DNA from 2 places in the Enterococcus salsurae genome. Region 2 is predicted to be linked to the other one. Evidence: a T-box and tRNA genes for the amino acid it is inferred to sense, from the RefSeq annotation. Region 2 holds a T-box; the other holds one or more tRNA genes.

Region 1 (15,579 bases), on a different contig from region 2:
ATTGAACGAACGTCTATAAGCGTCAAGACTCATCAAAGTCCCTGTCATCCAATTTTCTGGATGGCAGGGTCTTTTTTATTTCAAGCAGACAGTAGACGGCATTATGGCATGCATCAATGGTTTTCTTTTAAGCCGAAAAGCAATGCAGCTGACAATAACAAAATGACGAATGTTTGAATCATAGGCATGATCATCACTCCCTCATTGATTTTCTCTAGTGTAATACGAAAAGTCAGGACAGGCACGAACAGGGTTGAGAGAACGAGCGAACGAATTTGTCATCTAAAAGTGAGATAAAAACAGCGGAATAAAAAAATACTTTTTTTGTTTAAAAAGCGTTTTCATTCGCTTGTTTATTTGTTATGATAGCCTTAAGAAAAATGATTGTTTGAGGTGAGTATATGGAACAGATCAATATTGGACAAACCTATCGTTGTCAACCGGTGGGTACGAAAAAACACGTAGAAGGCACAATAGAGAAGTTATATCTGAATACAGCGCTGATTATTGTCACGGCTTGTGAAGAAGAAGACAAAGAGTGGGTATTTGAGTGCAATCATCGAATGATCGTGACTTTTAATAACATACACGCTGCGATCCATGCAGCATAATAAAAGCTGTTGATGCGATCGTACATCAACAGCTTTTTCCATTTAGCCAACCCCGATCACAAAGTTCAGCAGTTTATCTGAATAGGTCATCTCATCCATGTCGACATTCACTTCTTGATTCAATAGACCCATCTGATCAGTAATGATCCCATCTACCCCGTAGAAACGCATCCGACTAATATCATCTGTGTCAATCGGCGTCCAGACAAAGACCTCCTTGTCATCCGCTTTGGCAGAGGCGATGAAATTACGGTTGATCGTACTGAATTCCATTGTCAAAAAATCAGCGCTGGTAATAGGCGGTCCAACGATATTGAAAGGCATGATATAGCCAGTCACCAATTCTGGTGCTTGTGTTTTCAATTCTTCCACGACATTGTACGTCAGACTTTGCATGATATGTCCATTCGTGATCAAGTCTTCTTGGTATTGTGCTAAGAAGTTTTGGACAAGGGTATCGACTTCTTTTTTTTGTGTTTTGATCTCAACCAATAGTTTTTGATCCAGTTGATTAGCTAGTGCCAGATACGCATCAAAGGTTGGAATCTCAGCGGTTTCCCCGTTTTCTGAAACAGTTAACGATTGCGCGTAGGCTAGCGTCGATTGCTCCGGTTTTCCTTTGGCACCTGTCAATGTCGGAAAAGTAAAATCATGGTAAACGATAAAGGCACCATCACTCGTTTGCTGGACATCCATTTCCACGTAATCGGGATGATACGTTTCACTTGTGAAACGCAACGCTTCAAGGGAATTTTGAACGCCTTGCCCATTACTGACCCCACGATGAGAAATCGTGAGGGGTTTGGCACTCGCTGCTGAAGTCAGGTAGTTCATATTGTACAAACTCACACCTACACCAAAAAGGACGGTTATAAAGGTAAATAAGAATCCTTCTACCCCTAAAAATGTTTTGGAAGCCATCGGTTCTTGAATAAAGCTAGCCGGAATAGCCGGCAAAAATCCTTCATCATCCATAAAATCGACAATAATGTAGAAAATAGCCACCGTCGACAGAATGATATTCAGCAACAGAATAAACTGTAAGAAAGTCATAATAAAAACGGCGCTATATAAAGATGAGGTTGGGAAAAAATTTTCGATCAACGCTTGCAGTCCAATCAGCAAGCTGAAACCAATGGAAGAAAGCAAGAGAATACTGCCCCCGATAAAAACAAACTGACCAACGATTGCAAAGAAGCGGCGTTTAGTCACTTGCAGACTTTCCTTGATTGCTAGACGAAAAGGCAAATCCCTTAAAATCATTTCCGGTAAAGCAAAAATGACGCGGATCCCAAGATAGATCAGCAACACATAGATCAGTAAGACAGCACCAATAATGAGTACACGATTGGCAAAAATGAAATCCATAATAAAAGCCGGAATTTTGATTTTTGCCAATAAATCAGAATTGAAACTCAATCCGCCAATCGGCAATACCAGCAAGAAATAGAACAAGAAAAACAAAAACGTCATTGGTCTTAATTTTCTTATCTGCAACAAGGTCATCCGCAACAATTGTTTCAAGCTGATCGGTTGCTGTTTCTTAATGAAGTAAACACTCAGCAACAGAAAAGTGAATTCAAAGAATACCGCAACTAAAATCAAAAGTAAAATCACGGTCAAAGAGAACAACACCATCGGATGCTCAGTAAAGATACTCCCAACATTGTCAAATGACAAATAAGTGAAACCGCCGCGTTTCAGTACGAATTTCGTTGATGCCGATAGAATAGGGATCACCAAAAATAAAAGGGCCCCATGCATCAAGAGCACATCACGAAAATAAGCATCACTAGATTTTAGAAAATCCCATGTATTGATCAAACTGTTTTTTAAATAGTTCATATGCCTCATCCTAACAAAAAGTTGTTGTCAATTAGTATATAACAAATGGAAATAAAAAAGAACCAACTGCCAGAGAAGTCATCAACAAGCCCATAACAAGTTAGGTACTTGCGAGAGTTCCTCACAGTTGATTCGTAAAAAAGGGTAGGAGATCAATCAACCACCCAATAAACCTGTCAAGAATGTACCACCATAGATCAATGCCATGCTATACAAGAAAATAGAGATCGGTTTTGCTAATAGAATGATCAAGGTAAATTTTTTCAAAGAAATATTGGTCAAACCAGCCATCAAACAAAGTGCATCGTCCGGTGCGACAGGTAGGAAGATCGCGACAGCAAAGAGTTTTTCAAAGCGGCTTTGGTTGTCTAACCAGCCAATATATTTGTTGTAAGTTTTGTCACTGATCATGCTGAGAATAAATGGCTTACCATATCGCCGACCTAGCAAAAAGATAATGACTGAACCGATACAGATACCTACATAGTTATAAACAAAGCCCATATATGGGCCAAAGATCAAGACACCAGCTGCACTGGAGATTCCGCCAGGAATGATCGGTATGACGACTTGCAAGATTTGTAAACAGATAAAAATGATGGGTCCTAAGATCACAGAGTGTCCGACCAATCCCCTCAATGCATTGATGTCTTTAAACACACCTAGATTGATAAAATAAATGGACAAAGCAATCGATAAACCTAACCCGATGATTGAGATCATATTAATAATTCGACGAGAAGTTGCAACACTCACAGGACTTCATCTCCTTTATGTTTCATTAATTTCACTATACTGGGTGGAAACGAAAAAAGCCAGTAAAAGAAATGACATTCATCAAACAGTTTTGTAAGTTCTGTCTTGATTATAGAAGAATCCTTGTAAAATTGCATTGTACTAAAGTCTGAAATAATAAAAAATTATGATTTGAAACCGTTTCGTACTCAAAATCATCCTTTTCAACGGCTTATTATTTATTGAATAAGCGTTTCATTTGCCAATGCATGATCGACTTTTCTACAACATTTGTCATCATAAATCCCCCGGCGATCGCGCCTGCTGTGATCACAACGATCATCAGATTTTCCAAACCAACAAAATTGTCGCCTAAGGCAAATTCTCGCACCGCTTTATATGCTGGACCACCCGGTACTAAAGGGACTAAGCTAGGAATGTTAAAAATGATCATCGGCATTTTCTTTCGTCTAGAGAAAAAGATACTGACACAACCAACCGCAAATGCAGCCAAAAAGTTCGCGCTGCCGATACCATAACCCTGTTGCTGCAATCCCCAATAAATCAACCAGCCAATCATGCCAGCTGCACCAGTGGCAATCAATGCCCGTTTCGGGATGTTTGTCAGCACACCGAACGCAACAGTACTGAAAAAACTAAAAGCTATATGGATCAAAATCGTCATGAGATTCCTCCTAACAAAGTAAAGATCGTAGCAATCCCAACACCGATCGCCGCCGCAGTGAAGATTGCTTCCGTTCCTCGTGCCATGCCACTGATCAGATGCCCGGCTAGAATATCACGAAATGAATTGGTGATCGCCACGCCGGGAACCAAAGGCATGACAGCCCCAATGATCAAGTTGTCGACATTGACTGCGACCTGAAAATGGACCGCCAAGATCGACAAACTGCCAATCACCAATGACGCACAAAACATATCTAAAAAGCGGATGTCAATGCGTTTTTTGACCCAAATGGCAATCATAAATCCGATACTGCCAATCAAAAATGTCGGCAAAAAATCAATCCAGCCACCGCCGAAAATGATCATCAACGTACTGCTGACGACGCCTGCACTAAGGACCTGCAAGGGGAAAGAAAAACTCGGCGTGGTGCTGTTGACTGCTTTAAGCGCGTGATGCAATTCGATCAGTGAAAGCGATTTGGCCGCATATTCTCGCGACAAGCGATTGACAGCAACGATTTTTTCTAGATTGATCACACGGTCATGTACATTCTCCACTTGCGCGTAATGGCTGCTGCGCAAGCCCATGAAAATCCCAGTTGCCGTCACGTAACTAATGCTGTCAGCTTCACCGGCATTCGCCGCAATTCGATTCATTGTGTCCTCTACACGGTACACTTCTGAGCCATTTTCCATCATGATTTTCCCTGCTAACAAGCAAGTTTCTAATAGCAACTCTTTTGATTCCACCATCGGCATACTCCTTTGCTGCGCTTTTGTGCGCTTAGCATATATCTTCCTAAGTGTACAATTTCTTCTGCTTATGAACAAGAATGAATAGACAAACTTTTTAAACATAACATTGGGAACAAGTTTCTCCTAGATTTGTTTATATGTTTCTATTGATTCATTTGCATCTTTTTGTCAGAATAATAAATAAGATAACTAGTGGTGTGTTTCATTTTAAATTTTCTTTATTCTCATGTACAATTGAATAAAGAGTAAAAGGGGGATTTTTTTGATGCGAAGGAAGGTCTATACAAGAGAGCACATTTTGAAGGCCGCGTACGAATTGATCAACAAAGAAGGATTCGGTAATTTCACGGCGCGAAACATCGCGAAACACATGGGCATTTCTACCCAACCCATATACTTAGAGTTCAACAATATGCAAGACTTGAAGAACACGTTAGTAGAGGCTGTTTTCAAAGATTTATCAGAAAATGTTTTCCCCGTTGTTAGAACTGGAGATAAGCTTGTTGATTTAGGTTTGAACTATATTCATTTCGCTCAAGAAAAACATAACCTTTATATCGCCCTTTTTATCGATGATTATGGCGGTGGGGAAATGATGCATGAATTTTCATCAAACTATTTCAAATCACTGATTCTATCAGAACCGAAGTACAATGATCTTGCTGAAGATACCATAGAAGCGTTGCATAATGGTGTCTGGATCGTTGTGACAGGGATCGCTTCGCTGATGTCGGCTGGGATCATTGCACCGTCAGAAGATCAAATCATCAAAGTGATCAATGAAACGTTTCAAGGTGTTTTAGCCAAAACAGATACATATATTTTTAATCAGGCATAAATGAAGGAGAGATAACCGTTATCAACCTTGTTTTAGGAAGATTGAGAACGGTTTTTCTGCGTTTTGAAGCAATAGATAGGTCCAGGGGATTTTTTGAATTTATCCTTGACATTTTTAAAAAAAATAGCGAAAATAACTGTTATGGAGAGTTGGCAGAGTGGTAATGCAGCGGACTCGAAATCCGCCGACCCGGTTCATCCCGGCGCGCAGGTTCAAATCCTGTACTCTCCTTACGCAATATATGAAAAGAAACCAGCGAGGTATAAGAATTACTTATGCCGCGCTGGTTTCTTTATGTTGATATTTAATAAAAATGGCCTTCAATCAGAGAACATGGCGTCTTTCTATACTTATTTTTTTAAAAAAGCTGCTAGTAAAAACAATAGTGCAGGCAACCAGAAAAATTTCATGCTTATCCCTAGAATAAAGAAGGTAATGGCTACAGCAAAAAATGTTTTGTCAGCATCCTTATATGTATGGAATTTCATGATGCACCTCCGAATGTGTGCTATGATAGATAGAAGAAATGGCGCAAATAGCATGCCGCTTCTGTTTAATATATTTTACGATAACCTAGGAGGGATCACAATGGCTGAATACGAAAAAGATTATATTATGCGTGTCACCAAAACGGCGGTCAAAGGGTTGAATGTATTTTTGAAAGCAGATTCTGTGGATGCAATTATGCATGTAGATGAAGCCCAGACAGGACAGAAGAAAGAAAAAGCGTCGGCCAAAGCGGATGGATCCGCGGTGAAAGATCATGATGAAAAAGCGGAAAATTGAATAATACGTCCATAAAACACAAGAAAGCACCTGCTAATCAGTTTAGCGAGGTGCTTTCAGTACGAATCGGTTTCCTTCATTTGGATGAACTCCTTATGCAGTTTTATTCAATTCTTGTACAGCTTGTTCGATCGTAATACCTGTCGCAAAGTGATTCGCATTTTTCTTGTCAAAGACAATAAATAGATTCAACTTTGTATCAAGGGTTACCCGATATTGCATATCTGTGTTATAGAATGTCATTTGTCATTCTCCTTTCTTAATCGTTGAAACGAAAGGCAACGGTTAGTTGATAACGAAATTCCATTATCAGAATAGCACCTTTTTTTGATTTCGTCCAATAAAAACTGGATAAGACCAGTAATGATAAATAATTTCTTAAGAATTGCACAGATGTTTTTGTATTTCCAGATAACAGTTTTGTAAGGTGAGAACCCCGACGATCAAGCAAAAGATTGCTGTACGAGCATTCTTTTGCTTTTTATTTTTAGTGTAAATTTAAATTATTGCTATAATATAAAAAAACAACTATAAAGAACAGAATTTTGTGGTATGATATATCTTGACTGTAATGAAAATGTAATATGAAAACGGAAGTGAAAATATGTGCGGTATAGTTGGTTTTGTAAATACGAAAAAAGGTAAAGAGCCAATCATTCAAGAGATGATGGAGCGAATCATTCATCGCGGACCGAGTAGTGCGGGTCAATTTGTGGATGATCACGTTGCTTTAGGCTTTCGCAGATTGTCGATCATTGATTTGGCGGGTGGTTCCCAGCCAATTTTTAATGAAGATGGCAGCAAAGTGATTATTTTCAATGGAGAAATATATAATTTTCAATCGTTAAGGAAAGACTTGATTGCTGCAGGACACATTTTTTCGACGCATGCGGATACGGAAGTGGTTCTCCACGGATATGAAGAGTGGGGAACAGAAGTCTTGCAAAAACTGCGAGGGATGTTTGCCTTTGCCATCTGGGATCATGAGAAAAAAGAATTGTTTGGTGCCCGCGATCATTTTGGGATCAAACCGTATTACTTTGCGCAAATGAATGACACATTTATGTTTGGCTCAGAGATCAAAAGTTTTCTGCCTCATCCAGATTTTGACAAAGTACTCAATAAAGCGGCGTTAAAACCGTATTTGACTTTCCAATACTCACCCTTAAATGGTGAAACCTTCTTTAAAGGCGTGCATCGTTTACAAGAGGGGCATTACTTTATCTATAATCGTCACGGGTTGTCGATACAAGAATATTGGGATGTCGACTTTACGAAGAAACAATCTTTTTCGAGAGAAGAATGGGTCGAAAAAATTGATCAAGCCGTCCAATCCTCCATCGATGTGCATACGATCAGTGACGTGGAAGTGGGATCGTTTCTATCCAGTGGAGTGGACTCCAGTTATGTTGCGTCTGTCTTGCGCCCAGCACGCACCTTCTCCATTGGTTTTGATGACAAAACGTACAATGAAGCGATCGAAGCACGAAAACTAACGGAACAGCTGAATTTGACGAATACAGCAGCTGTGATCAATGGTGAAATGTCTTTCGACGCATTTCCCTTGATTCAGTATCATTTAGATGAACCTGATGCCAATCCAAGTTGTGTGCCTTTGTATTTTTTGGCCAACTTGGCTGCCCAGCAAGTACGGGTCGTTCAATCAGGGGAGGGTGCCGATGAATTGTTTGCCGGGTATGCTGCCTATGGGTTCCATACAAATTCCAAAGCTGTGCGTGTCTTCGCACAAGGATTGAAGAAACTCCCGCGGGCATTGCGCTTTAGCTTAGGCCGGCAAATCGGAAAAATGAAAAATTTTCATGGTCGTATCCATTTGTATGAAGCAACAGCACCGGCAAGAGATTTTTTCATTGGACAGGCGGAGATTTTTGAAGAAGCAGCAGCTGCAGCCATTCTAACGGCTGCGTATCAAGAGGCACCGACAGTTGCTGACATCGTTGCGCCATTTTATGATAAAGCAGATGGACTTCAGGATGAGGTCAATAAGATGCAATACTTAGATGTGCATCAATGGATGCCGAAAGATATTTTGTTGAAGGCGGATAAATTGTCCATGGCGAGTTCATTGGAGTTGCGTGTCCCTCTGCTGGATGTCGAATTGATGAATCTAGCGCAAACGATCCCTGCAAAATATTTGATCAATCAAAACAATACCAAAGACGTATTTCGTCAAGCTGCCAATCGGCACTTGCCAAATGAATGGGCCAATCGTGAAAAACTTGGCTTCCCAGTACCAATCAAAGCATGGTTGAAAGAGGGAACCGGGTATGCTGCGGTCAAAACATTGTTCAAATCTGATTTTGCAGCTGAGTTTTTTGATCAAACTGCTATTTTGCAATTGCTTGAAGATCATCGTAATGGGCAAGGTGAGTTGCAACGTAAGATTTGGACGGTATTCACATTTCTGACATGGTATAAAGTCTTCTTCATCGATCAAGAAATGCCCCAGCCGCAACAAATCGATTATGAAACAATCACATAAAAAGCGGAGGCTGTCATGAGCCTCCGCTTTTTTGCGATCAATCTTTCATTATAGTGCGAGATATTTTTCCAGATAATCCGCCATACCGTCTTCGCCGTTTGTTTTGTCGGTCACGTCATTGGCGACTGACTTCAACTGTTGGGTTCCATTTGCCATAGCAACACCCCAACCCGCATATTCCAGCATTTCTAAGTCGTTATGTTCGTCCCCGAAAGCAATGATGTCTTCAGGTCCTAATGACATCGATTTGGCAATTACAGACAGGCCTAATGCTTTGTGTACACCTTTTGGCACAATCTCAAGAATAGCTTGCGGGCCACCCCATGTGCGGACATCAACAGCGTCATCGAATTGGTCTTTGATGCGCAATGAAACAGATTCAGCTAGCTCATTTTGGGTTTTTACCAATAAAGAGGTGGGGTCTGTTTTCAAGTTGGACAGAAGATTTTTTTCAGAAACAGTGTCGTAAGAAAAGAAGTGCTGATCGAAACTATCTAATCGATCGATAAAAAAAGTTTCACGATTTTCAGCAGCAACAAAGGATAGACCAAGTTTTTCACGTTGTGCCATCAATTCAAACGCAATTTCACGAGAAACGGCATGTTCAGTTTCAGAGGCCCAAATTTGACGCGGTTTATGGACTAAACCACCATTAAAGTTAATCATAGGGGTATTCAGATCAAGGGCACGGTAGAATTGATCACTCATACGAAAAGGACGCCCAGTAGCAATTGTTACATAATGGCCAGCGCGAATAGCACGGCCTAAGACATCACGCGTTTTGGTTGATAGTTGAGATTCGGTATTTAAAGTAGTGCCATCCAAATCAATAGCAATGATTTTTGGTTTCAAAAATTTCACTCCATTCTATTGTGGTAGTGGCTTAAGTGTAACATATTTCTGGTATTTCACAATCTATGAAAGTTTTCAATTTCCTTTCTTTGTCTCCGCTTCGTAAAACACGAACATTAAATGGTTTGATAGAATATATATTGTGTATTTTGTTGAAAAGCGAATGATTGTCCTATATAATTTGTAATTGTTCGATGAGAAGTGCTATTATTCCTTATTTCTTTTCAAAGACTAAAATGATGAACACGGGAGTGGAAAATTTACATGGAAAAGTTTTTCAAATTAAAGGAAAATAAGACAACAGTATCAACTGAAGTGATGGCCGGGGTGACCACCTTCTTCGCGATGAGTTATATTTTATTCGTCAATCCATCCATCTTGTCAGCAGCAGGCATGCCATTTCAAGCAGTCTTTCTAGCGACGATCATTGCATCCGTTATTGGCACATTAGTGATGGGGTTGTTTGCCAACGTGCCATATGCACAAGCACCAGGTATGGGATTGAATGCTTTCTTCACTTTTACAGTTGTTTTTGGTTTGGGTTATACATGGCAACAAGCATTGGCGATGGTTTTCATTTGTGGGTTGATCAATATTTTGATCACGATCACAAAAATCAGAAAATTGATCATTCATGCGATTCCTGAAAGTCTTCAACATGCGATTGGGGGCGGAATCGGGATCTTTGTAGCGTATGTTGGTATCAAAAATGCCAATCTATTGAGTTTTTCGGCTGATACAGCTGCAGTTACCGGATCAACGATCGATGGCGATACGATCATTAGTGCCAATTTTAACGGCGGGATCGTTCCTGCATTGGCAAACTTTAACAATACGCCAATTATTTTGGCCTTGATTGGATTGGTTTTGACGACATTGCTTGTGGTCAAAAATGTCCGGGGGGCAATCATTATTGGTATCTTAGGCACAACGATTATCGGGATTTTGATGGGTGTTGTTGATCTAAGTGCGATCGATTGGCACGGGAATTCTTTGGGCAGTTCGATCAATGAACTAGGAACAACCTTTGGGGCAGCATTTGGATCTGAGGGGATGGGTTCTTTATTCAGTGATTCTGCGAAAATCCCTCAGGTGATCATGACGATCATTGCATTTAGTTTATCTGATACGTTTGATACGATTGGCACATTTATCGGTACCGGTCGCCGCACAGGTATTTTCTCTAAAAAAGATGAAGAAGCGCTCGAAGATAGCAATGGATTTAATACTAAAATGGATAAAGCGCTCTTTGCCGATGCCATCGCTACTTCAGTAGGTGCCATTTTTGGGACCTCTAATACAACCACTTACGTAGAGTCAGCAGCTGGAATTGGTGCTGGTGGACGGACTGGATTGACTTCGGTCGTGGTTGCTGTGTTGTTCGCTTTGAGTAGTTTCTTTTCACCATTGATCTCGGTGGTTCCTGCGCAAGCTACAGCACCTGCCTTGATTTTAGTCGGTGTGATGATGTTGGCTTCTTTTGCAGATATCAATTGGACAGATTTAGAAGAAGCGGTTCCGGCTTTCTTTGCTTCGATCTTCATGGGGCTTTGCTATAGCATTTCATACGGGATTGCGGCTGGATTCATTTTTTATGCATTGGTGAAAGTTGTCAAAGGCAAATTCAGTGACGTTTCACCGATCATTTGGGTAGTGAATGCCTTATTTATCCTAAACTTTGTCATTTTAGCATTGATTAGTTGAGCTTAATGAGAAAAATCTTTCTGCAATTTTCATGCAGAAAGGTTTTTTTTATTTGAATTTTAAGCTCAATACGGTATAGTAGGTGTGAAAGAAGGTTTATACATGAAGATCGATTGGAAGCGAAACCTCCTGATATCCTGGGTAGGTTGTTTTTTTACAGGTGCTAGTTTCAGTCTTGTCATGCCATTTATTCCCTTATATATAGAAGAGTTAGGTGCACCAACGAATCAAATTGAGTTGTTCTCAGGCCTAGCAATCTCAGTAACGGCGTTTGCAGCAGCTATCGTTGCACCCATTTGGGGGAACTTAGCTGACCAAAAAGGCCGTCGTTTGATGATGATCCGAGCTGCAGCCGGTATGACCGTGACTATGGGATCTTTGGCTTTTGTACCGAATGTCTATTGGTTGTTGATTATGCGCTTTTTCACCGGCATTTTGTCTGGTTATATCCCAAATGCAACCGCATTGATTGCGTCTCAAGCACCGCGAGAAAAAAGCGGTTGGGCACTTGGGACATTAGCAACTGGTGCCATTGCAGGGAATTTGATCGGGCCTTCAATGGGTGGGGCATTGGCTGAATGGTTTGGGATGAAAAATGTCTTTATCATTACTGGGGTCGTATTGCTGATCACTTTGTTATTGACGATTTTCTTAGTACAAGAAAACTTTACACCAGTTGAAAAAGGCGACATGCTTTCAATCAAAGAAATTTTCAGCCAAATCAAAAACGTACAGTTATTGATTGGTTTGTTCATTACTTCTTTGATTTTGCAATTGGGTGTCACAAGCATTAGTCCAATTTTGACATTATATATTCGTGATTTGAGTGGAGATACCAATAATGTGCTTTTCGTCAGCGGCTTGATTGTTTCGATTGCTGGTGTGTCAGCGATTATTTCCTCCCCATTTCTGGGTAAAATCGGCGATCGTTATGGCAACCACAAAGTTTTGTTAGGCGGATTGGTTTTATCGTTTATCTGTTTTATCCCAATGGGCTTCGTATCGACGCCGTTTCAGTTAGGGGCCTTGCGGTTTATGCTCGGCTTTTCAACGGGGGCTTTGATGCCTTCGATCAATACGCTGATCAGTAAGATCACACCGATAGAAGGGGTCAGTCGGGTATACAGCTACAACCAAATGTTTTCGAACTTTGGGCAAGTCTTAGGGCCAATGGTGGGATCGACCGTCGCAGCCGGGTTTGGCTATCCAGCCGTTTTTTGGGTCACCAGCGGTTTTGTACTGATCAATATTATTATTTCAAGTTTTAATTTCCGGAAAAGTTTCCGCAAAACAGATATCAGCCAATAGTTGAAAAGAAAAAAAAACCAGTTACAATGATAGTAACTGGTTTTTTTGCTGCGAATCACTACAAGTGATGATTCGCAGTGGTTGCACTAATTGTGACTCGTCTTTTCAGGCGCAGGTGCGATCGTTCCAATCAGTAAGATCACCACACCAGTGACCAAAGAGATGATTGTCGTTAATTGAAAATCATAAGTGGCTCCTGTTAACGAGCTGCCTAGATAACCAACAACTTGACCTAATACGAAAGTCCAAAATAATGTGACTAAGTAACGCATGACGACACCTCTTTTCCACGTAGCTTACTTTTCGCCTTTAGTGTATCACAAAAAAAATTAATGTAAAGATTTTCACTTTTTCATAGATGCTTTTCAAATTTATTTGCTAGCAGTTCGTAAGAGAACTTTCATATAAGGAGGAATGTCAATGTATGCGCCGCTTACAACGTTAAGTTCATATTCTTTGCTTCAAAGTACCATTAAAATTCCTCAATATATTGCCCAAGCCAAAGAAATGGGCTACCAAACGATTGGGCTGACCGATCGAAATGTCATGTATGGTGCTGTTGATTTCTTTCGCCAGTGTCAGGCGCAACAGATCCAACCAATTTTTGGGGTGTTGTTTGACTGCAATGCCACAGCAGGATCAATGACATTCCCACTCTATCTTTTTGCCAAAAATATCCAGGGCTATCAAAGGTTGATGCGTCTTTCCAGTAAGAAAATGACCACCGATGAACTGTTCATTGCCAATGAATCAACGTTGGCGGATCTTTTTGGGGTGTTGCCCACTGGTCAAGGCTTTTTGTTGGATCAGACGAACGATCCGCAAAAAAACTATACGGAATTAAAACAACTGCTTGATTTATTTGATCAAAACAGTTTGTTTTATGGCGTTGAAAATGATGAGGCAGCGCAAGCGCCATCTTTTGAACCTTTTAGACAATTAGGGATCGAAGCTTGTGCCTATCAAATGGTAACAGCATTGTTTCAAGAAGAAGCTTTTGCTGTTGATGTGATGGGGCATATCAAAGCCGGCACGCAGATTGAAGACTTTCGTCATGTCAAAGAAGAGGGAACGTCAGTCCATCATCTGCAAACGCCAGCACATATGCAGACGTTATTCGATCCTGATTCAGAGGCGCTGAAAAACAATCAGCGGATCGCAGAGGAATGTCGCGTAGAGATTCCATTGCATCAACGGTTGCTGCCGCATTTTCCATTATCAGAAAAGCAAGATGCAGCGACGTATTTACGGCAACTGTGTTTTGAACGCTTGCCGCAAAGAGTGGCGCATGTGACAAAGGCATATCAAGAACGATTAGAATATGAACTCTCAGTCATTCATAAAATGGGCTTCGATGATTACTTTTTGATTGTCTGGGATGTGATGGACTTTGCTCATCAGCAAAAAATCGTTACAGGTGCTGGACGTGGATCGGCCGCAGGGGCGCTGACAGCCTATGTGTTGTCGATCACAGATGTGGATCCGATCAAGTATGAGTTGCTTTTTGAACGGTTTCTAAATCCCGAGCGATACACGATGCCCGATATCGATTTAGATATCCCCGACAATCGCAGAGATGAGATTTTGCAGTATGTGCGGCAAAAATATGGGCAAGAGTATATGGCGCAAATTGCCACATTTGGCACGATGGCTGCCAAAATGGTCTTGCGGGATGTTTCGCGGGTCTTCGGTCTTTCTCAAAGCGAAGCCAACCGATGGTCCAAAGCCATTCCCAATGCGCTGAAAATGACGTTGACACTTGCTTATGAACAATCCAATCAATTGCGTGAATTGGTTGCTTTCAATGAACGAAATCAGTTGCTGTTTCAAGTGGCCAAAACGTTAGAAGGATTGCCCCGACATGTATCCACCCATGCAGCAGGCGTGGTGATCAGTGACCAAAACTTATTAGATCTAGTCCCTTTGCAAACGGGCAGTGATGATATTTGGCTGACGCAGTTTACGATGAATGACGTTGAAGCAGTGGGCTTGTTGAAGATGGACTTTCTAGGATTGCGTAATCTATCGATCATTGACAACACATTGCAAGGTATCAAGCGAATCACCCATAAAGAAATGACGCAAAAGGAAATCCCCTTGGATGATCCTGAAACGTTGATCCTCTTTCAAAAAGGAGAAACTGCCGGTATTTTCCAATTTGAGTCAGCGGGCATCCGCAATGTTTTACGCAAGTTAGGCCCTGAAAGTATTGAAGATATCGTTGCAGTCAATGCGTTATATCGACCGGGTCCGATGCAGCATATCGATACGTTTATCAAACGCAAGAAAGGCCAAGAGCCGGTTGTTTATCCGGATGACAGTTTGATTTCGATTCTGAAAAACACATACGGCATCATTGTGTATCAGGAACAAATCATGCAAGTTGCTTCAAAAATGGCCGGATTTAGTCTGGGACAAGCAGATATTTTGCGCCGAGCCATCAGCAAAAAGAAAAAAGACATCTTGGACGAGGAACGACGCCACTTTGTTCAAGGCGCTGTCGAAAATCAGTATGATGCCGATAAAGCAACGCTTGTCTATGATTATATCGAGCGCTTCGCAGATTACGGATTCAACCGTTCGCATGCCTTTGCTTATTCGGTGATTGGTTTTCAAATGGCGTATTTAAAGGTTCATTATCCAGCGCCTTTCTTTGCAGCCATTCTGCATTCTGTCCGCCACACGACGAGCAAAATGAAAGAATACCTAAATGAGGCAGCGAAATATAAAGTTTCAGTTCTTCCGCCAACCATCAATACCAGCGGCTATAGTTTTCAATTACAAGGAGATGCAACCATTCGCTTTGGCTTCAGCAGTATCAAAGGGATCAGAAGGGATATGATCCAAGACATCATTGACGAACGCAAAATCAATGGTGCGTATCGATCGTTGGATCAATTTTTGCTGCGGTTGAATCAACGCAACAGTAAATGGCTGAAGCTTGATTATCTGGT
Region 2 (15,579 bases):
TATGTGACAAAACCCTTCAATCCTTTAGAAGTCATGGCTCGTGTGAAATCATTACTAAGAAGGACCAAAATGCAGACCCCTTCAAACCAACCGGAAATATTAGAAGTTAGTTCACTGATCATCAACCGTGACTCTCATGAGGTCAAAACGATCGATGGCAATGAGATCCAACTGACCGCATTAGAATTTGGTATCTTATATTTACTTGCCTCCCACCCTAACCGCGTATTCAGTGCTGATGAGATTTTTGAACGCGTGTGGAAACAAGAGAGCGTTGTTTCTGCGAAAACCGTCATGGTCCATGTAAGTCACCTGAGAGATAAAATCGAAGAAGCAACTGATGGAGAAAAAGTCATTCAAACTGTGTGGGGAGTTGGCTACAAAATAGATGCGAAGTAAACCAGTCGAAAAAAAGAAACGTATTACACTAACTTCTAAAGAAATCAGCGAGCTTTTTGCTGAAGGCATCATTACTGTTGTTCTTTTACTTCTATTAAATGTCGCAATTATTGTCGTTGGTACTTCGGTGCGCGAAAATTCGCCGCTTTTAGTAGAAGCCATCTATGAATCGAAGACAGCATTTACTGATGCATTCAATACTGATATTTTCAGAAGCGGTCGAAATTTTATTCTTCCCTTGTTCTTCCTATTGGATGTTATCGTTTTGTATTGGCGCTTGATCCGTCGTTACCATCAAATGCAGTTACGGCATATTATCAGTGAACTGCATTATATTGCTGAAGGTAATTATGATCATCGCATCCCTTTTGAACTGCGTGGAGATCTTAATCGGGTAGTATCAAATATCAATGTACTCGTTGACAGTACAGTAGCCGCCATTCAAGATGAACGACGAATTGAGCAATCAAAGGATGAACTGATCACGAATGTGAGCCACGATATTCGAACACCACTGACATCAATCATTGGCTACTTGGGATTGATCGAGGATCGGCAGTATCACTCTGAGGAAGAGCTATTAAAATATACGCATACAGCTTATGTGAAAGCCAAACAAATGAAATCACTGGTGGACGACTTGTTCGAGTACACGAAGGTACGACAACCAAGTGTTCCTATTAACTTAGTTCCTTTTGATATGGCCCAATTTGTCGAACAGCTTGCAGCAGACTTCGAGTTAGAAGCCACACGCAAAGGAATCAAGATTGAAACCTATACACGACCAGACCATATTGAAATGGATGGAGATACCGAAAAGCTTGTCCGTGTATTCAATAATCTCCTCTCCAATGCGTTGAAGTATGGTAAAGGCGCCGACACGATCCGTATGGAAGTTGAAAAAGTTGGTACCGAAGCAATTCTAACTGTAAAAAACAATGGTCAAATGATTCCTAAGCAAGCACTAGATTCACTTTTTGATCGCTTCTATCGAGTTGAAGAATCACGCTCCCAAGAAACAGGTGGTACTGGCTTAGGCTTGGCCATTGCACAAAGTATCGTTGCGCTTCATGGTGGCTATATCTATGCAAAATCAACGCCAGAATGGACCTCCTTCATTATTCACTTACCATTGAAACGTAACAACCTTGCAGCAACACAGAACTACGGTTGACGAAAGCCCTATTTTTCGTTATGCTATGATAAATAATATAAAACACAGAACCTAGTATATTCATATCCTATCCAGAGAGCTGATGGTTGGTGAGAATCAGTGATGAGATGAATAGAATCCAGTTCTTTGATGTGTATTTTTCGAAAGAAAAATCGTCGGCTCACGATACGAGTATCAAGGGCAGCAACAGCTGAACTTGGGTGGTACCGCGAATGGTTATTTCGTCCCAAGCAACAAGGGATAGGAATAACCATTTTTTGTATACAAAAAAGGAGGATACAAACATGTTAGATGTAAAAATGATTCGTCAAAATTTTGAAACTGTCCAACAAAAACTAGCAACAAGAGGTGTAAAAGCAGAAGTGCTTGAACAGTTCTTGTCACTTGATGAACAACGCAGACAGCAATTGGTCAAAACAGAAGAATTGAAAAAAATGCGCAATGACATTTCAGCTGAGATTGCCACTTTGAAACGCGCCAAAGCAGATGCAGCAGATAAAATCATGCAAATGAAAGAAGTCGGTACTCAAATCAAAGAATTGGATGAATCGATTGGTCAGATCGACGAAGAAATCAAACATATTGCAACGACATTGCCTAATTTGCCAAATGAGTCTGTACCTGTTGGGAAAGATGAAGCGGACAATGTAGAAGTGCGTCGTTGGTCAACGCCAAAAAATTACGATTTTGAGCCTAAACCGCATTGGGAGATTGCTGAAGATCTGGGTATTTTAGACTTCGAACGAGGCGCTAAAGTTTCAGGCAGCAGATTTGTTTACTACAAAGGACTGGGTGCCCGCTTAGAACGCGCATTGTACAACTTCATGTTGGACCAACATGTATATGAACATGGCTATACAGAAATGATGACGCCTTACATCGTCAATAGCCAATCAATGTTTGGCACAGGACAATTTCCTAAATTCAAAGAAGATGTTTTCCAACTAGCAGATACTGATTTGACATTGATTCCAACAGCAGAAGTGCCATTGACAAACTATTACAATGGTGAAATATTAGATGGCGCCCAACTCCCTATTTATTTCACAGCATTAAGCCCATCTTTCCGTTCAGAGGCTGGTAGTGCTGGTCGTGATACGCGCGGTTTGATACGTTTACATCAATTCAACAAAGTTGAAATGGTCAAATTTAGTGACGCGCAACATTCTTATGAAGAATTAGAAAAAATGACCAGCAACGCTGAGGACATTCTCCAAAAATTAAACTTACCTTATCGTGTCATGGCATTATGCACGGGAGATATGGGTTTTTCAGCAGCGAAAACATATGATTTAGAAGTCTGGATCCCCGCACAAGATACTTATCGCGAAATCAGTTCTTGTTCAAACTGCGAAGATTTTCAAGCACGACGTGCCATGATCCGTTACCGTGAGGCTGATGGAAAAATTCAATATATGCATACCTTGAATGGTTCTGGTTTAGCAGTCGGTCGTACCGTCGCTGCTGTTCTAGAAAATAATCAAAACGAAGATGGCAGTGTAACGATCCCAGACGTGCTTGTTCCTTACATGGGTGGTTTGACCAAAATCGAAAAAGCATAACAGCTTGCTATGACTACCTGTTACGTAGTCATAGTTTTTTTTGACCTTTTTCTTCTTTTTCCCCATCTCATAAAGAGCTCTATATAACAACATGCGTTTTTTTTAGATAATATAATTAGAAAAAAGCAACGTTTCTTTAAATATAATAAGAATAAGTTCGTGACCATTGTGCTAATGTTACAGTTATGTTACGGTTAGTTTACTTTATGATGATAGATGAAGGGAGTACGTCAAATGTCTGATAAAGAGTCTTATGCTCGCCGGAGTGATTTGCATAAAAAACAAATAGATCCATCATTTGAACATACAAAAAGGAATCATGATGTATTAAATTCAAGAGAACCTGAGAGATTACCAATCTCAGATAAGTCAAAAAACTTGACTTCAAATCAGAAGAAAACGCCTTATGGAAAATATATTCTTGGTTTGATCACATTATTAGTCATAGTGATTATTGCAACAGCAGGCTATATAGCCTATACGCTGCAACAACAAGAAAAAGAAGCCAAAGCAAAATTTGAAACAGCCGCTAGTGGTTTACTCGACAGTATTTCTGAAGAACAAGCACAGAGCGGATTAGCCAATCAAAGTCAGATTCTAGCCAATGGGGAACGAAAAGAAATCATTTACCATCCAAAAGATGACAGTACCAGCCCAATCAGTGATGCCACAAGTAAATTAACAGCGATGGTTGAAGAATTGGGAAAGAAACATTCTGAAAATGAAGTGGTCACGATTGCACAAATAAAATCCAAGTCTATTTCATCCAATGTATCTATTTATTCATTGCAAGCTGATAGCTATGTCTGGAACCGTGAAACTGGCAAATTCCAAGAACCAGATTCGGTCACAGAATCTTCTATCTATGTTTCAGAAAAAACAAATGCTGAATTGACCCTCAAAGATTTGATTCCTGATGAAGCGAGTCTCCTGGGTGTACAACAAGTCATCCAACAAAAAATACTGGAACAAGCTGACGATCCAAATAAAATTATTGATGCCGTTCTAAATATGGATCGAATTACTTTTGATTCAAAAATGACCTATGATCCTAAGCAATTGACCCTTGAGTTACCTGAAAATCAAACAGGTGTAGACAAAATCACACTGGACTATAAAGATATTGCTGCTTTTATCGATACAGATTTGGTTGATTCAGGAAGTGTCAAAGATGCTTTACCTGTTCTAGATGAAAATAAAAAATATGTTGCACTGACTTTCGATGATGGACCAAATGATTCTTCTACTCTAGACTTACTAGACATTTTGAACCAAAACGATGTGAAAGCGACTTTCTTTATGCTGGGTCAAATGGTAGAACAATATCCAGATTCAGCGAAGAAAATTGCTGAATCTGGTCATGAAATAGCCAGCCATTCTTATTCTCACCCTCAGTTGAACACATTGTCCACTGATGATTTAAAAGATGAAATCTTTAAAACAGACAAAACCATTTTCAAAGCCACTGGTAGTCTACCAAGAAATTTACGCCCGCCTTATGGCGCAATCGATCAGAAAAGTGCTGAAACGATTGGTATGCCGATTATTCAATGGGATATTGACTCACAGGATTGGAAGTCAAAAGATCCTGGGAAAATCAATGCTGTCGTTAAACAAAATGTTTTTAACGGCGCCATTATCTTGATTCATGACATTCATCCAGAATCTGTTAAATCCGTACCCGGAATCATCAGAATGTTGAAAGATGAAGGATATACTTTTGTAACAGTTGATCAATTATTGGCTGGTAAACAAAAACCATTACATCAATACTTTGGGATGTCTGACGAACGTGTCGTTGAATAAGCAAAATCACAAAAAACCGCTGATCAAATAAATCAGCGGCTTTTTTCTATTATAGATTATACACATTCGTAGCAAAGATTTGGACGAGTAATGTAGCTACCGCATGAGGTGACATCTCTGGAAAATCTTTCAGCCATCGTTCAATCAATCCTATTGATCCGCAAACGAAATAGCTTAAACATAGCTCCAACTCCGCTGTTGACGCATGTGTAAAGTATAATTGAAATCTTTTGAATGTCTCTGGTCGGATCTCAGTTAACAAAAGGTTCAATAAATGACTGTTGTTCAACAAAATCAAATGTGTCGTACTTGGGTTCTCATATAATAGCTTTAATAATTTAGCAAGCCATAGATCGAGAGATAAATCTTCCTTTTGGAGATTATCCGCAATTTCATGGACCAATTCTTCTTCGATTTCTTCAAGTAATGCAGCTGTATCCTTATAATATTTATAAAAAGTGCCCCGATTGATATCCGCCCGCTCAGAAATTTCTTTGATCGTTATCTTGGTGAAGTCTTTTTCTAATAATAAATCTTGAAACGCCTGTCTAATCACTTTCTTTGAATACAAGGTGCGACGATTTCCCGCTACTCCAGCCATCTGATACTCCTTTCACTTCAACAGATTCCTTCCATTTGTTTATTTCATAACATTATCATAAGCATTGAGGATTGCTCTCGCTTTTCTTTATTAGTATACTAACACCATGTGATTAAATCAACACGTGTTTAATAAATGGAGGATTTTTAATGAGTTATGTTGAAGTAAAGAATGAATGCAAAAGATATCAGATGGGTGAAACGACGATTACTGCCAACGATCACCTTTCATTTTCAATCGAGGAAGGCGAATTAGTGGTGATATTAGGCCCCAGCGGAGCAGGGAAATCAACTGTCTTAAATATTTTAGGTGGAATGGACTCTCCGGATGAAGGACAAATCATTATTGATCAAGTCGACATCGCCCAATTCTCGGACAAACAATTGACAGAATACCGTCGGAAAGACGTTGGTTTTGTATTTCAGTTTTACAATTTGGTGCCGAATCTGACTGCCAAAGAAAATATCGAGCTCGCAACAGAGGTCTCCTCTAATGCACTTGATCCAGATGAAGTATTGGCTCAAGTTGGATTGGAAAATCGAAAAAATAATTTTCCCGCCCAACTTTCCGGTGGTGAGCAGCAACGGGTTTCTATCGCAAGAGCCTTAGCAAAGAATCCGAAATTGCTGCTCTGTGACGAACCCACGGGCGCTTTGGATTTTGAAACAGGTAAACAAGTATTAAAACTCTTGCAAAATGCTAGTCGCCAAAATGGCAATACCGTATTGATCATCACCCATAACAGTGCCATCGCACCAATCGCTGATCGTGTGATCCATATCAATGATGCTACTGTACGTTCAATTGAAGAAAATAAACAGCCGATCTCAATTGATGATATCGTTTGGTAGGAGAATCCGATGAAAAATAAGACCTATTTAAAAGCCAGTTTTCGTGAGATCAGCCAATCAAAAGGCCGCTTTATTGCCATTACCTTGATTATTTTTCTTGGTACTTTTCTTTTCGTCGGCGTTAAGGCAACAGGCCCGATTTTAAATCATTCAGCAAGCGCCTATGTCGATGGACAGCAATTAGCAGATCTACAAGTCACTTCCACGATGGGCCTGACAGATGAGGACATTGCTCTTGCAGAAAAATCTGATGCACAAGTTGAATCTGCTTATCAGTTCTATGCTGCAGTAAACAGTGATGAAGTTGTGCAAGTCAATTCTTACAACAAAGACCACACATTGAATCAGCTGCTGATCAAAGAAGGCCATCTGCCTAAAAATAAAGATGAAATCCTGTTAGACACAGAAGCCAAAAACTACGGCTACCAATTGGGCGATACCTATACGTTTGATCAGACAGAAACCTTATCGCAAGAAAGTTACACGATCGTTGGTTTTGCTGATTCGCCCATGTATATCAGTGTTGCAGAGCGTGGCTATGCCAATGTAGGCAGCGGCGTTGTATCCTACTTTGCCTATATACCTGAAGACACATTTATGATGGATGTCAAATCGATTCTTTACTTCTCCTTTGATGATGTCCAATCCTTGGAAACCTATTCGGATGCATATGAAGAGAAAATGGACAACCATCAAGAAACGATTGAAGCACTTTTTGCTGATCGACCGCAAACGCGGTTGGCTGAAATCAAAGCAGAAGCCATGGAAGATATTACGCCTGCGCAAGACGAGTTGACGGACAATCAGACCAAACTGGATGATGCACAAGAGCAGCTTGATGCTGCTAAGGAACAGCTTGCCACTCAAAAAGAGGCACTAAGTCAATTGCCGCAAGCGCAACAAGCAGCGCTAACAACTGAAGTCACTGCTGGCGAAGCGGAATTGACACAACAGCAAGAAACACTTGATGCACAACAAGAACAACTAGACGACGCACAACAGACGATAAACGATAACCTAGCAGACTTAGATGCGTTAGAAGAACCGACCTATCTATATAATCAACGGAAAGACAATCCAGGGTTCCAAGAATATGGCGGTTTATCTGATCGAATTGCAGCTATCGCCAATGTCTTTCCAGTATTCTTCTTCTTTATAGCTGCATTGATCACCTTTACGACATTGTCGCGAATGGTGGAAGAAAATAGAAAAGAAATTGGCACCTTGAAAGCATTGGGTTACGGAAAAGCAGAAATTTCAATCAAATATTTGATTTATGCTTTACTCTCTTCAGCGATTGGCATCCTCAGCGGCGCCGTTCTGGGCACTGAGTTGTTGCCGCGCTTGATTTATTTCTTATCGAGTGATCGTTATCTATTAGATGGGATTCGCGTTTATTATGTCTGGTCCCCCATCATTTTAGCCGCTAGTGCCTTTTTGATTGCCGCGCTTGGTGCTTGCCTGTTTGTTTTGATCAAGGAATTACGGGAAAAACCTGCCCAATTATTACAAGTACGCGCACCTAAACCTGGGAAACGCATTTTCTTAGAACGTATCACCCCATTGTGGTCACGTCTAAGTTTTAATCAAAAAGTCAGTTTTCGGAATATTTTCCGTTACAAATCACGTATGGTGATGGCAATCATCGGCATTGCAGGTTGTACCGGATTGATGGTCGCTGGTGTCGGGTTAAAGGATTCTTTGGGTTCAGTGACCAGCAAACAATTTGGACCGATCACCGATTATCAAGCAGTTGTTACACTCACCGACAGCAAAGAGGCCACATTGAAAAAAGCCGAAGCTGCGCTCGGTAAAGATACGGGCGTAACAGATACTTTAGCTGTCAACAGTGAGAATATTGAAATTCGTCCTGAAAACCAAGGCAAGCAAAGTTTGACGTTGATGGTTCCTGCCGACAATGATACTTTCACAGACTATGTACATTTGACCTCATTGGAGGGTAACGCGTTATCGTTGAATGACAATGGTGCGGTTTTAACCATGAAATATGCCGAACTTTATGATATCAACGTAGGTGATAGCCTGACTTTCTATACAAGTGATCAAGAATCTTTTACTGTAAAAATCAGCGGGATTGCTGAGAACTACTTAGGAAATTCTTTGTACCTTTCGCAAGAAACCTATGAAGCAATCACTGACAGCGACTTTACGCCAAATACATTATTGCTCAAGAGTGATACAATGAATCAAAAGCAAGAAGAAAACCTCTCTACCGCGTTATTGGAAACCGATAGCGTGAAGAACACGACGTTTTTATCTACCCAAATCAATACACAAAATGAATCCATGGGCAATCTGGACTCTATTGTCTTGATATTGGTAGTATTATCTGGAGCATTAGCCTTTGTTGTGTTGTACAACTTAACAAATATTAATGTTTCCGAACGGATTCGCGAGTTGTCGACCATCAAAGTCCTTGGTTTTTACAACAAGGAAGTCACTATGTATATCGTTCGCGAAAATATTGTCTTTACTTTGTTTGGTATTTTGGCAGGTTATGCTGTGGGATACTTCTTGACCGACTTTATTCTTATGCAAGCATCAATGGAAAACATGGTCTTTCCTCTTGTGATCAATTGGCCAGCGTATGCTTTAGCAGGCGGCATGACGATTCTTTTTACTGTCATCGTGATGTTCGTTACGCATATAAAGTTGACCCATGTCAATATGATCGATGCATTGAAATCGAATGAATAAAAATTGGTTCTTATGGTCTAAATGAGTGTACTATTAAAAAAGACATCTGTTCCTCGCTTCGTTGAGCGAAGGAATAGATGTCTTTTTGAATGTTTCACGTGAAAACTATTATGATTTAACGGAGTAATTAGGTGCTTCTTTCGTGATTTGAACATCATGCGGATGTGATTCTTTCAGTCCATTGCCACTCATTTGGATAAATTGAGCTTCATCACGTAATTGCTGTAGATTAGCTGCACCAACATAGCCCATTCCTGATTTTAATCCACCGATCATTTGGAAGATAATATCAGAAACACTGCCTTTGTATGCGACACGTCCTTCAATGCCTTCTGGAACCAATTTATTGGCCTCATTGACACCACCTTGGAAATAACGATCACTCGACCCTTTTTCCATTGCACCTAATGAACCCATGCCACGATACGTCTTGAAACGACGGCCTTGATAAATTTCAAATTCACCTGGTGATTCATCCGTACCCGCTAACATGCTGCCTAACATCACTGCATGACCACCAGCTGCTAATGCTTTGACGATATCACCTGAATACTTGATGCCGCCATCTGCAATAATCGCTTTGCCATATTGACGGGCAACAGAAGCTGCATCATAGATAGCTGTCAATTGGGGTACGCCTACACCAGCAACGACCCGTGTTGTACAAATTGATCCTGGGCCAATACCAACCTTGACAACATCGACGCCTGCATCATAGAGTGCCTTTGTCCCCTCAGCAGTTGCTACGTTTCCAGCAATCAACGTTGCTTCAGGGAATTGATTGCGAATTTCTGAGATTTTGCGCAATACACCGGCACTGTGTCCATGGGCTGTATCAATCACGATCGCATCAGCACCAGCGTCTAACAATGCTTGCGCCCGTTCAAAGGTATCGCTAGTCACACCGACAGCTGCGGCTACGAGAAGACGACCATGGGTATCTTTAGCAGCATGTGGGAATTCAATCACTTTTTCGATATCTTTGATGGTGATCAAACCACTTAGACGGCCTTCTTCATCAACGATTGGTAATTTTTCGATTTTGTGTTGTTGCAGGATTTTTTCAGCATCTTTCAGTGACGTACCCACAGGGGCAGTGATCAATTTTTCTTTGGTCATCACATCATCGATCGCCATCGTATAATCAGTTACAAAGCGCATATCGCGGTTGGTAATAATACCCACAAGTTTGCGGTTTTCCATAGTTTCAACGATCGGTACACCGCTAATACGGTATTTGCTCATCAAATGTTCCGCATCAGCTACTAGATGGCTTGGCGTTAAGAAGAATGGATCAATGATTACGCCACTTTCTGAACGTTTCACTTTCCGGACTTCATCTGCTTGGGCAGCAATACTCATATTTTTATGAATCACGCCTAACCCACCTTGGCGAGCCATAGAAATAGCCATTTTACTATCAGTTACTGTATCCATACTGGCACTCATGATTGGTATATTCAGCGTAATATTGGGGGCAAGCTGCACACGCATATCCACATCATTTGGCAATACGTGACTTTCAGCAGGAATCAATAGGACATCATCGAACGTTAACCCTTTTTTTACAAATTTGGTTTCCCAGTTGGACATTTTTGTAACCACTCCTTAAAATTTTTAGGTATTTTAAAAAAAATAGCAAAATTTTTTTCATAAGTCAACCATTCGGACAGTTTTCTTATTTATCGTTAGTAAATGGGTCAGAAATTCTCATAATCACAGAGAATTCTCTTTGAAAGTTTTTGTCCAAGTGTTTGCTATCTTCTCCACCAGTAGATTGGATAGAAAAACAGTCAGAAAATCTTTTAAAGAAATTTCTGACTGTAGCAGCTGATGCTGTGCTCTATTGAAGAATCTTTTTTATACTACTGTTTTATTTTCTCGCATAAAGAGTGTCGCACCAATAGCCCCGATCACGACAACGATACCTGCGACATAACATATATGGGTCAATCCGCTATCGAACGCTTGAACAACAGTCTTTTGTAATTCAGCAGCAAAAGGTGCTTGGTTCACTGTGTCCGAAAACGCAATTTCATGACCAGAAAACGGACCCGCACTAACCAAACTATCCGTTAATTTGATTGGTAAGTTCATATTATCTGCCTGGGCATTGACAACTTCTGCATAACGATTTGCCTCAACTAGTCCTAGGATCACCACGCCAAAGCTGGTACCAAACTGACGGAAAACATTTAATAATCCTGAAGCCATATCCATTTCTTGTGGTGCAACGCCTTCTAAACCTGCTGAATTCAGCAATGGGTTGACGATACCGTTGGCAATACCGATCATCACTAATGTCGGCCATAGTTGGGCATAGCCCATTGTCGGTGACAGTTGACCAATCAAGAACAAGAAGCCTCCTCCGCTGATCAACAGTCCTGCAGCAATCATCCACTTTTTCGCAAACTTGTTGCCCAAAATACCAACAACAGGTCCTAAGATCAACGACCACACTGAAAGTGCCAGTTGACGGACGCCTGTATCAAAAGCAGACCAGCCAATGTAATTTTGCATCAGAACGGTTAAATACGTATTAAATGCATAAATGCCTGAGCCTAAAGCAAATGCCACAATAACTGAGCCAACAAAATTGATATTTTTGAACATTTTTAAATTCATCATTGGGTCTTTGACTTTTGCTTCTGTAATGATGAACAAAATCAAAAAAATGATCGCTAACGCCAACCAGCCACCGACTCTTAGATCTGTCCATGCCCAGTCAACATTGGTTTCCTTTTGAATCAACCCGTAAATGGCGCTAAACAACGCCGCAGTTGAAAGAACCATCCCGAGCAGATCAATCTTTTCGTCTCGGCCATAACTGGGGGTTTCATCAACAAAACGTATGGTCATCAAGACGGCGATGATCCCGATCGGCAAATTAATAAAGAAAATCGATTCCCAGCCAAAGGCATCCACCAATAGACCACCAACTAATGGGCCAGAAGCAGAAGACAAACCAATAACTGAACCCAAAATCCCTAAAGCTAATCCTCGCTGTTTTCCTTCAAAGTTAGAAGCAACCAGTGCCATTGATAAAGACATCATGCCCGCACCGCCGACAGCTTGGATACCGCGACCAATATCCAGTATCAGCAAAGATGGAGCGAAACCATTCAAGACAGAAGCTGCGATAAAGATCACCAAACTACCTAAGAAAATCTTTTTTCGTCCATACATATCTCCTAGTTTAGATACAACCAATAAGGTAACTGCAAAAACTAGTGTATAGGCATTTAATACCCATTGTAGTTGCGTAAAAGGTGCATCAAAGGCCTTTTGCATCGTAGGCAATGCTACATTCACGACTGTTACATCCAAAAGTCCCATAAAAACACCTAACGACAAGGCAATTAATGAAAACCATTTTTTTGACGTTTTTTCCATAATGATTCAACACTCCTATATATTCATTCAGTTGCTTTTCGCTGTTCGATCTGTTGCTTGATCCACGAAAGTTTTGTTTGCGCCAATTGGATATCAAGATCATAAGCTGACACAATCACATCGAAACGAGCTGCTTGCTCAGGATATGTTTCCCGATGATCTTGCATATCAAGTTGCGCTTGTTGATAAAATAAAAGATCACTTTCGATAAATGCCTGAAAGTCAGTCAAGATTTTTAATTGAATCGAAACAGACACACTATTTAACGAACGTAATTTGAAATGGATCATATCGTTTCGTTTGGCATCAGAAGGAATATCCGCTCGCATCAATTCGGCAAAACGGCTAGTACCCGCTGGGGTGATATGCCATAACTTCGTATTCCGCACATCTTGCAGATTTTTAGACATAATCAATCCTTCTTTTTCTAACTTCTCTAAAGATGGATACAACACACCGCTTGACACTTTACGCATCGGTTGTAAAGCGGAACCAACGATTTTTTGCAGCTTATAGCCGGTTTTATCCCCGCCAACCAGGGAGCCCAACAATAATAAATCGTACATGATTGCCTCCTTTGCAATTTTTCATATCAGTCTTTTAGACCTATTGACTTGCTTATTATAGGTCTTTTAGATATATTGTCAAGCAAAAAAAATCAGTTGGCTCTCTTTTTATAAGAGAACCAACTGATTCACTGATCAGCCTCTTGGGACTGATAAGCTGCTGATAATGTTGTATTTACGTTTCAAGTAATATTTAGCCGCCAATGCCACTGCGCCGATCACGGCTTCGATGACGGGATCTACTTGTGGATTAAATGGTGCTGGTATCATCGCAGAAAGAGAAATCGCAACGATCCATAGTAAAAATGCCCCAACTAAAATCAGAATGATTTTCCACATTTTAGGTCGCTTGCTTTTATCTGCGCCTGGTCGTTCATATTGATACATATACTTATACATCAAATAGAACACCCAGCCAGCTAAAATCGCCATCAAGAACAACGTCAACAGACCATATGGCTGTGCTTGTCCGCGAGTAAAGACGCCCATGACACCCAACATCAAGCCAAAGATACCTAATATCAACAGAGTGTTGTCTAGCCACATCAGAAATGGTCCTGATTCTTTTTGCTCAACGGGTTTATTGATGATTGCCTCTGTTCTTTCGGATACTGTACCAAACAATTGTCGCGCTGTTTTGCCGCCTTTTTGTTCCTGTACAAGGATCGGTAACATATCATGTAAGGCAATTGTTTTTTCTTCCTCAGAAAGATTGGCTGCTTCTAGTGATTTTTTTAAATCAAAAATATATTGTTGATTGCGTTTTGTTAATTGTTGTTCTAATTCACGATTTTCGGAAACATAATTTCGCAGAGTTTCTGGTTCCATGAATTGATTCTCCCTTCTGCGCGTTTTCTTCACAATGGACATTTTACCACAAAATCCCTAGGAAGAAAGCCCTTTATACGTTAAAACGGAACAACATGACATCGCCATCTTGCACGATGTATTCTTTCCCTTCTAAACGAACACGACCGGCTTCTTTCGCTGCATGCATCGTGCCATATTGGTTCAAGTCTTCAAAGGAAACAGTTTCCGCACGGATGAACCCTTTCTCGAAGTCTGTATGAATGATGCCGGCAGCTTGTGGGGCTTTGATTCCTTTACGGAATGTCCAAGCACGAACTTCTTGCTCACCAGCTGTAAAGTACGTAGCCAGGCCTAGTAGGTCATAGGCAGCCCGAATCAATTGGTCCAAACCTGACTCTTCAATGCCTAGCGCTTCTAAGAAATCTGCTTTGTCTTCTTCTTCCAGTTCAGCGATCTCTTCTTCAGCACGTGCGCTGATCACAATGACTTCCGCATTTTCACTATTGGCGAAATCTTTGACTGTATTGACATAGTCATTGCCTTCGAAATCGGCCACATCATCTTCAGCGACGTTGGCTACATAAAGAACGGGTTTAGTCGTCAGCAGAAACAAGCTTTTGACGATCCGTTGTTCTTCTTCAGTAAATTCAATCGAACGAGCAGAAACGCCTTCTTCTAATACAGGTTTGATTTTGTCCAATACTGCCAATTCAGCTACGGCATCTTTATCTTTCGTTTTAGCAATTTTGGCTACCCGTGTGTAACGTTTATTGACTGATTCCAAATCAGCTAAAACCAATTCTAAATTGATGGTCTCGATATCGGCGATCGGATCAACACGGCCTTCCACATGCGTAATATTGTCATCATCAAAACAACGTACAACGTGACAAATCGCATCTACTTGACGAATATGGCTTAAGAATTGATTGCCTAACCCTTCTCCCTTGCTGGCACCTCGCACGATGCCGGCAATATCCGTAAATTCAAACGTGGTTGGTACTGTTTTTTTAGGATGGACCAACTCTGTTAGTCGCTGTAAGCGCCAATCTGGTACTTCTACCATTCCTACATTCGGGTCGATCGTTGCGAAGGGATAATTGGCCGCTTCCGCGCCTGCCTTCGTGATTGCATTAAATAAAGTCGATTTCCCTACGTTAGGTAATCCGACGATTCCGGCTGTTAACGCCATAATTCATTCACTCTTTCTCTTTTTTTTCTAGGATTTTTTTCATTTTTTTATCAAAATCGCGCCTGGTCAGCATCACAATGTGGCCGCAATTGGTACATTTGATTTTGATATCAGCCCCCATACGGATGATTTCCCATCGATTCGCCTGACAGGCGTGGGGTTTCTTCATTTCGACAATATCCCCAAGATCATACATTCTTTATCACCTCAAGCTTCATCAAATTGAATGTGCAGCAAATCTAAAATACGGGTCAAATCTTTTTGAGATAAATATTCGATCTCGATTTTGCCTTTACCTTCTTTTTCGCGAATCTCGACATTTGTTCCAAATTTATCCATTAACCGGTCTTCGCTTTCTCGTAAGTAATACGGCTTTTCGCGAATCAAACGAGGGACTTTTTTCTTTTCGTTTTTGGTATCATTCATTTCGGATACCAACTGTTCTAATTGACGAACCGTAAAGTTTTCTTTGACACAACGATTGGCTAACTTCAAAATCTGATCTTT

What was found. A T-box is a leader RNA that pairs with one kind of tRNA and senses whether it is charged. The one in region 2 lies ahead of serS (serine--tRNA ligase), so its partner is inferred to be a tRNA-Ser.
Region 1: it encodes a tRNA-Ser, which carries the amino acid that the T-box ahead of serS (serine--tRNA ligase) is inferred to sense. The anticodon was not compared.

Annotation. Positions count from the first base shown of each region.
Region 1 is NZ_BAAHWY010000001.1:9,406-24,984, reverse strand. It holds gene ACYVRS_RS00120 (glucose-6-phosphate isomerase) at 1-19, shown strand, start outside; gene ACYVRS_RS00115 (hypothetical protein) at 402-611, shown strand; gene ACYVRS_RS00110 (glycerophosphoryl diester phosphodiesterase membrane domain-containing protein) at 654-2,456, opposite strand; gene ACYVRS_RS00105 (TVP38/TMEM64 family protein) at 2,613-3,212, opposite strand; gene ACYVRS_RS00100 (threonine/serine exporter family protein) at 3,427-3,876, opposite strand; gene ACYVRS_RS00095 (threonine/serine exporter family protein) at 3,873-4,631, opposite strand; gene ACYVRS_RS00090 (TetR/AcrR family transcriptional regulator) at 4,900-5,472, shown strand; tRNA gene ACYVRS_RS00085 (tRNA-Ser) at 5,616-5,703, shown strand; gene ACYVRS_RS00080 (hypothetical protein) at 6,061-6,258, shown strand; gene ACYVRS_RS00075 (hypothetical protein) at 6,352-6,501, opposite strand; gene asnB (asparagine synthase (glutamine-hydrolyzing)) at 6,863-8,761, shown strand; gene ACYVRS_RS00065 (Cof-type HAD-IIB family hydrolase) at 8,810-9,613, opposite strand; gene ACYVRS_RS00060 (NCS2 family permease) at 9,878-11,317, shown strand; gene ACYVRS_RS00055 (multidrug efflux MFS transporter) at 11,420-12,625, shown strand; gene ACYVRS_RS00050 (YjzD family protein) at 12,712-12,897, opposite strand; gene dnaE (DNA polymerase III subunit alpha) at 13,046-15,579, shown strand, end outside.
Region 2 is NZ_BAAHWY010000006.1:1,091-16,669, forward strand. It holds gene croR (response regulator transcription factor CroR) at 1-399, shown strand, start outside; gene ACYVRS_RS13365 (sensor histidine kinase) at 389-1,573, shown strand; T-box leader at 1,606-1,805, shown strand; gene serS (serine--tRNA ligase) at 1,858-3,135, shown strand; gene ACYVRS_RS13375 (polysaccharide deacetylase family protein) at 3,370-4,941, shown strand; gene ACYVRS_RS13380 (TetR/AcrR family transcriptional regulator) at 4,991-5,542, opposite strand; gene ACYVRS_RS13385 (ABC transporter ATP-binding protein) at 5,692-6,393, shown strand; gene ACYVRS_RS13390 (FtsX-like permease family protein) at 6,403-9,111, shown strand; gene guaB (IMP dehydrogenase) at 9,220-10,704, opposite strand; gene ACYVRS_RS13400 (MFS transporter) at 10,972-12,504, opposite strand; gene ACYVRS_RS13405 (PadR family transcriptional regulator) at 12,528-13,070, opposite strand; gene ACYVRS_RS13410 (DUF1129 domain-containing protein) at 13,206-13,898, opposite strand; gene ychF (redox-regulated ATPase YchF) at 13,972-15,072, opposite strand; gene ACYVRS_RS13420 (DUF951 domain-containing protein) at 15,080-15,268, opposite strand; gene ACYVRS_RS13425 (ParB/RepB/Spo0J family partition protein) at 15,280-15,579, opposite strand, start outside.